2 regions of the Glutamicibacter sp. St.4D3 genome follow, and region 1 is predicted to be linked to the other one. Evidence: predicted binding sites of a transcription regulator. Region 1 holds the regulator's gene; the other holds the start of a gene.

Region 1 (3,408 bases):
ATCCTGCGTATTGGATACAAGAAGGGGGAGCGCATCCTGCGCGCCGCCCAGGTGATGGTATCCACCGGCGAGTAGTCGCCGACAAATAACACATCGACACTGCCCACTGCCGAGAATCGACAGTGGGCAGTGTCGAACCGGCTGACGAAAGGTTGGAGGCCTGATGGCAAGTCAGGATTGGATCGAAAAGGACTTTTACGCGATCCTCGGCGTCTCGAAGGATGCCGACGACGCGGAAATCAAGAAGGCCTACCGCAAGCTGGCACGCAAGTACCACCCGGATACGAACCCCGGGGACGCGGCGGCCGAACAGAAATTCAAGGACATCTCCGAGGCGAACTCGGTACTGTCCGACCCGGAACAGCGCCAGCAGTACGATGCCATCCGCGCCATGGGGTCCGGGGCACGCTTCACCTCCGGCGCCGGCGCCGGGGCCCAGGGGGCAGGTTTCGAGGACATCTTCTCCAACCTCTTCGGGGGCGGCGGCGGGGCACGCGGCGGTGGACAGGTTCCCCCGGAGTTCGCGGACCTCTTTGGCGGTGGCGGCGGTTTCGGCGGCGGCGGATTTGGCGGCGGCTTCGGCCGGCAGGCACCGCCGCGCAAGGGCGCGGACCGCAACGCCAGCACCACCATCTCCTTCGCCGGCTCGATCAACGGCACGACCATCGGGCTGCGTGAACCCAGCGGCGAAGTAATCGACGTGCGCATTCCCGCCGGCATCCGCGACGGGCAGTCCGTGCGCGTGCGCGGCAAGGGGCAGCCCGGCCCGGCGGGCAACGGGGACCTGCTGGTGAAGGTCAAGGTCAGTGAACACCCGTTCTTCAAGCGCGACGGGAACAACATCCGCATCCACGTTCCGGTCAGCTTCGATGAAGCTGCCCTGGGGGCCAAGATCCAGGTGCCGACGCTGAACGGCGAAGAAGTCACCGTCAAGGTGCCCGCCGGTTCCAGCTCGGGACGAACGCTGCGCCTGAAGGGCCGGGGAGTGAAGACTTCCAAGGCCTCCGGTGACCTGATGATCGTCCTGGACGTGATGGTGCCGCAGAACCTGAGCGATGAAGCCAAGAAGGCCATCGAGCAGTTCGCCGCGGCCACGGCCGGGGATGACCCGCGGGCCGATCTGGCGGCCCGGGCACGGCTATAGCAAGGGGCCGGCAACCCATCCGCTGACGGGTTGCCGGCCGCACGTACATGTTCGGGCACCGAGTGGGGCTGCCCGAACCGAAAAGGTGGTAGGTGAAAGTGACCGGGGATTACATACGACCGGTATTTGTCATTTCGGTTGCCGCGCAGCTGGCTGACATGCATCCACAGACCCTGCGCCAGTACGACCGCATGGGCCTGGTCTCTCCCAGCAGGCAGGCCGGCAAGCAGCGGCGCTACTCGCAGCGCGATGTGCAGCTGCTGCGCCAGGTCCAGCAGCTGAGCAAGGAAGGCGTTTCGCTCGAAGGCATCCGGCGCATTCTGCAGCTTGAGGCCGAGGTGGACCAGCTGCGCCGGCAGGTTGGATCCCTGCAGGAGGAGGTCTATGAGTTGCGCAGCAACCAGAGCCGCGTGTTTGCCGCAGGCACCATGGCCGGGGACATTGTCACGCTCAGCCGCGGCACCCGCCCGCAGCGCCGCGAACCACAGGTCACACTGTTCACTACCCGGCGCGCGATCGGTCCCTAGCCGATCAGCCCGTGCCTGCGCAGGCGGGCCAGAAGGTTGGCGCGCACCGCCGGCCACTCGTGGGGCAGGATCGAGAAGACCACGGTGTCGCGCAGCGACTGGGTTGCCGGGTCATACATGTGGCTGCGCAGCACACCGTCCTGCTTTGCGCCCAGCCGGGAGATGGCGGCCCGGCTGGCCTGATTGTGCCAATGCGTGCGGAATTCAACCGCGATGCACTTCAGATCCTCGAACGCCCGGCTCAGCAGCATGAACTTGGCCGCCGGGTTGATTCCCGTTCCCTGGGCCGAGGGTGCCAGGAACGTGGAACCGATTTCGACCCGTCGGTTCACCGCATCAATATTCATCAACGTTGTGGCGCCCACGGCGCGTCCCGCACGGGCATCGATGATCGCGTACGGCGCCATCAGCCCCTGATCCTGGAGTTCCAGACGTCGTTCAATCTCAGAACCCACTGCGGTGGGGGCCGGGATCGAGGTAAACCACAACTCCTGCATGCCCTCTTCGGCGACGACCGCGGCCAGATCGTTCATGTGGGATGAAGCCAGCTGCTCCAAGCGGGTCTGGGCAAACTCCAGGGTGGGACACGACGACAAATCCATGGTTGAACCTTAGCGCCACAGCCCTCCGGCTGCCCCATCCGGGTGGGACGAGGGCGAAAATACTTCCGCCGCGCCGCCGGGCACCCAGCGTCTAGTTGCGCGTGTAGGCCAGGTCAAACACGCGGCGTCCGGCCTTCAACGCCTTGCTTTCAAAACTGGTCAGGATGCGACGCTCAAAGCGCGGGGCCCAGCCGCCCAGCTCATCGGTAAAGGTTGGCTCGGAGTCATGGCCTTCCAGCCCCTCACGACGCACCCTGGTCAGTTCGCTGTGCTTGCCGGCCAGATTGCCCGGATGCTGGTTGGTGAACTGAGGGTGTGCCTCCAGCAGCTCGCGCATCTGCTCCGCGTAGTTGGACCAGTCGGTGGCCAGTCGCAGGGTGCCGCCGGGCTTGAGTACGCGCGCGACCTTGTCCAGGAATTCGGTCTTGATCAGGCGGCGCTTGTGGTGGCGGGTCTTGTGCCAGGGGTCGGAGAAGAAGATCCAGATTTCATCGGCGCTGGACGCAGGCAGCATGACATCGAGCACCTCGGGCGCGTTGGCCTGAATCGCGCGTACATTCTGCAGCCCAAAGGACTCGACCTTCAGCATCAGCTGGGCCAAGCCGGGGCGGTAGACCTCCACCGCCAGGTAGTTGCGCTCCGCGTCGTCCTTGGCCGCGTTGGCGATGCATTCGCCCAACCCGGTGCCGATCTCCACGATCAGCGGAGCGGTGCGTTCGAAGGTTTGCTGCAGGTCCAGCTGCTGATCCTCGGCAACGGAGGTGTCGGTCTGCTTGCGTTCCGGTTCGATCACGTAGCGGTCGGCATTGCGTTCCCAGGCTCGGGCGCGACGTCCCTGCAGCCGGTTGCCACGGCGAACGAAGGAAAACGGTTCCTTGCGGAACAGTTCCGGGTCGCGGGTGCCGGTTTCGGGGGAGGGAATCGAATCTGCGCTACGGTCGCTCATGATGCCTAATCCTATCGGAGCCGCCGGCCGCACCGGGAGCAGGAAGGCCGGGAGATTGCGCACGTTCGGCAGGAATCCGGGGCTGATCCGGGTTTTCCCCGATGTCCCAGCGGGCCGGGTTGGGGCAGAATAAAGCCATGAGTCTATTGCGTGCGGTACTGAATATCATTTGGCTGGTCTGCGGCGGGC
Region 2 (3,408 bases), 1.1 Mb from region 1:
CTTTTCGGTCAGCTGGCCCGGCTCGTCGTGACCGATGTACCCCGGAGGGGCACCGATCAGCCGTGCCACGGTGTGCTTCTCACCGTATTCGCTCATGTCGATACGGATCAGCGCATCGGACTTGCCGAACAGGTTCGTCGCAAGCGCCTTGGCCAGCTCGGTCTTACCCACGCCGGTCGGGCCCAGGAACATGAACGAGGCAATCGGACGGTTGGCGTTGGCCATGCCGGTGCGTGAACGACGCACCGCACGAGCCACCGCGGAGACCGCATCGTGCTGGCCGATGACCGAGGAATGCAATTCCTCTTCCAGTTTGGCCAGGCGCGACTTGTCATCCGAGGTGATCCGGGCGGCCGGGATGCCGGTCGAGCGGGCAATGACCTCGGCGATCTGCTCCTCATCGACCACGCGGGTCACGCTCTTGCCACCGGTGGACTCCACCTGGCGGATCCGTTCGGTCAGCTCGGTGATGTGGTCGCGCCACGCACCGGCGTCCTCGAACCGTTCCTCCGCGATGGCCCGGGCCTTGTCCCGTTCGGAGTCAACCAGCTCGGAACGCAGCGCCTGGACATCCACGGTGCCGTCGGCGGCAATCGAGCGCCGGGCACCGGCAATGTCCAGCAGGTCGATGGCCTTGTCCGGCAGCTGACGGTCGGTCAGGTAGCGGGCCGAGAGGCTCACCGCGGCCTGCAGGGCCGCGTCCGTGTACTGGACTTGGTGGTGATCCTCGTAGGACTCCTTCAGACCCTGCAGGATCTGCAGTGCATGCTCCTCGCTGGGCTCATTGACGGTGACCTTGCCGAAGCGGCGGGTCAGCGCGGCATCCTTCTCCACCTTGCGGAACTCGGAGAGGGTGGTGGCGCCGATCAGCCGCAACTCACCGCGGGCCAGCCGCGGCTTGAGGATGTTGGCCGCATCCATGCTGCCCGATTCCCCGGCCCCCGCGCCGACCAACAGGTGCATCTCATCGATGAACACGATGGTCTGGCCCTCGGCGCTGGCGATTTCCTCCAGCAGGGAGGTCAGGCGCTGCTCGAAGTCACCGCGGTAGCGGGTACCGGCGAGCATGCCCGGCAGGTCAATGGAGATCAGCCGGGTGCCCGAGATCTGCTCCGGCACCTCGTCGGCGACGATGGAACGGGCCAGGCCCTCGGCGATGGCGGTCTTGCCGACGCCGGCTTCACCGATCAGCACCGGGTTGTTCTTGGTGCGCCGGGCCAGGATCTCAATGACCTGCTCCAGTTCCTGGTCGCGACCGATCACCGGGTCGATCTGCCCATCGGCAGCCAGTGCGGTCAAGTCGGTGCCGAAGCGCTCCAGCATCGACTCGTCGGATTCCTGTTGCTGTTCCTGCTGCCCCTGGCCGGCGGCACGCTGTGCCTGTTCGGCAGCGGCCTGCTGCAGGGACTGGGCGGTCACACCGTGCTCGGCCAGCAAGATTCCCACCGGGGACTCCGGGGAGAAGACAAAGGCCAGGAACAGGTGCTCCGGATCAATGTAGGTGGAGCCGTAGTTGCGAGCCACCTGGTAGGCGTCAAACAGGGAACGCTGGGCAGCGGCCGAGAGCCGGTTGGTCTTCTCGTTGCTTTCCGAGCGCTTGGGAAGACGCTGGTTGGCTGCGGCGGCCAGGGCCTCGAGGTCCACTCCCATGAACTTCAAGTGCGAGGCAACCGGTTCGGTATGCAGCAATGCCAAAAGCAAGTGCAAGGCATCGATTTCGTCGTGGCCGTCCTCGCTGGCAATAGTGGCAGCCCGTGAAACCACTTCATGAGTGCGTTGCGAGAGCAGACGGGTGATGTCGATCGGACGGGCTGATTGGGCTCGCGAAGAGAGGAACCGCGAAAGGAATTCCTCAAACGAGCCATCGGCGGATGAACCGAAGAACGCTGGCAAGTGAGCCTCCTGAAACTTGAGTGTTACGTACTCATGTTCAACGCTACAGATCGCCAACTATTCCCGAACACCGAAAATTGGTTCGAAAGTTATGCGCTTCACACGCTGGGGCGGCTTTAACGGTGCGGGGGGTCGATTTCTCGCGCGTTGAGATTCACCAGTTGGAGCTGGGTGGCCACGATCAGTGCCTGGACGCGGTCACGCACGCCAAGCTTGTGGAAGATTTTGGCCATATGCGATTTAACCGTCGTCTCGGCGACATCGAGGTATTTGCAGATTTCGGTGTTGTTCAGGCCTTGGGACAAGAGGGTGAGGATCTGCATCTCGCGGGCGGTGAGGCCCAGCTCGTCAGCGACACCTTCGGAGGAGGCGGGCGGGCTGTAGGCACGCTGCACGGCTGCGATCAGGTCCGTGGATACCGAGGGGGAGATGGCGGCGGTGCCCGAATGCACCGACAATACTGCCTGAACGATTTCCGCCGGCTCGGTATCCTTCACGAGGTATCCCGAGGCGCCGGCCAGTAGGACGGGCACCAGGTAATCATCGGAGGAGAACGCGGTAATCGCCAGGATTGCCGTTTGTGGACTGTGGTGTTTGATCTGTCGGGTGGCCTCGACGCCGTCCATGATCGGCATCTGCAAATCCATGAGAACAACATCCACCTCGTGAGAGGAGCAGTAGTTTACTGCTTCCTGTCCATTTTGTACGGAATTTAATAACAAAATGGCATCGTCTGTTGCTAGGATTGTGCCCAAGGCACGCCGGATGAGCGGTTCGTCGTCCGCAATCAGAACTCTGACTTGCTCCATGGGTAATTCAACTTCCTTTGCGGGAACCGAAAAAGTGGCTGCTTAGTGTCGAAGTATATAAGTTCTAGCGTTGGGGATGGATTATGAAACTCGTATATGCAGCAGCTGCACTGGCCTTGGCTATCTCGCCAATTGCCGCCGTTCAGTCCGCCGCACCCGCCCAGGCCGCACCGGCCGTGGCGCAGGCAGGACCTCCGGTGGCTTCGCCGGCCGGTTGGGCAACCGACTTCTCGAAGTGGGTCTGCAAGCGCTACGGAGTGTCTTGCTAATCAGCCTTTCGATGGCTTACCGCTTAGGCCCGGTTTAGAGTGCGCATGAGTTTACGAACAAAATTGCACCTAAGCCGGGTCTTCGGCGGTAGGAACCTGATTATTTGGCTCGGAATACTCGCTCTCGCAGCTGTAACGCTTACTGAGATTGTAACGCTGCTACAGAACGGCATCGGAAACAGTGATGGGCGAGTGATCCGAGCTGCTGGCTTTGCGGTCCTACTTATAATCATTCTTGCTCTGGCTTACAGGTTTGTGTGGGCTTCCCTTGGCGCCTACATTGCGATGTTGTTTTTTGCCTTTGGCAATGGGGAACAATTACTTCTTCTTGTTGCTTCACTCGGTATTTTTACCGCCTTGGTCGCAAGCGTTGATTCTGCGCTCGTCCGAAACATCTACCTGTCATTGTTAGTGGTTTGGATGTTGCAGTTTGCCAT

What was found. Region 1 encodes HspR, which represses chaperone genes until heat shock. Its sites were predicted from a motif close to AAGTTGAGTCNNNNNGACTCAACTT; they were not measured.
Region 2: a site for HspR is predicted at 1,907-1,931, ahead of AC6I21_RS01565 (ATP-dependent Clp protease ATP-binding subunit). Genes of this name have one in related genera too.

Annotation. Positions count from the first base shown of each region.
Region 1 is NZ_AP039380.1:2,545,022-2,548,429, reverse strand. It holds gene AC6I21_RS11800 (nucleotide exchange factor GrpE) at 1-75, shown strand, start outside; gene AC6I21_RS11795 (DnaJ C-terminal domain-containing protein) at 164-1,144, shown strand; gene AC6I21_RS11790 (heat shock protein transcriptional repressor HspR) at 1,243-1,671, shown strand; gene AC6I21_RS11785 (GNAT family N-acetyltransferase) at 1,668-2,273, opposite strand; gene trmB (tRNA (guanosine(46)-N7)-methyltransferase TrmB) at 2,365-3,219, opposite strand; gene AC6I21_RS11775 (YccF domain-containing protein) at 3,357-3,408, shown strand, end outside.
Region 2 is NZ_AP039380.1:326,687-330,094, forward strand. It holds gene AC6I21_RS01565 (ATP-dependent Clp protease ATP-binding subunit) at 1-1,893, opposite strand, end outside; gene AC6I21_RS01570 (response regulator) at 2,010-2,702, opposite strand; gene AC6I21_RS01575 (sensor histidine kinase) at 3,017-3,408, shown strand, end outside.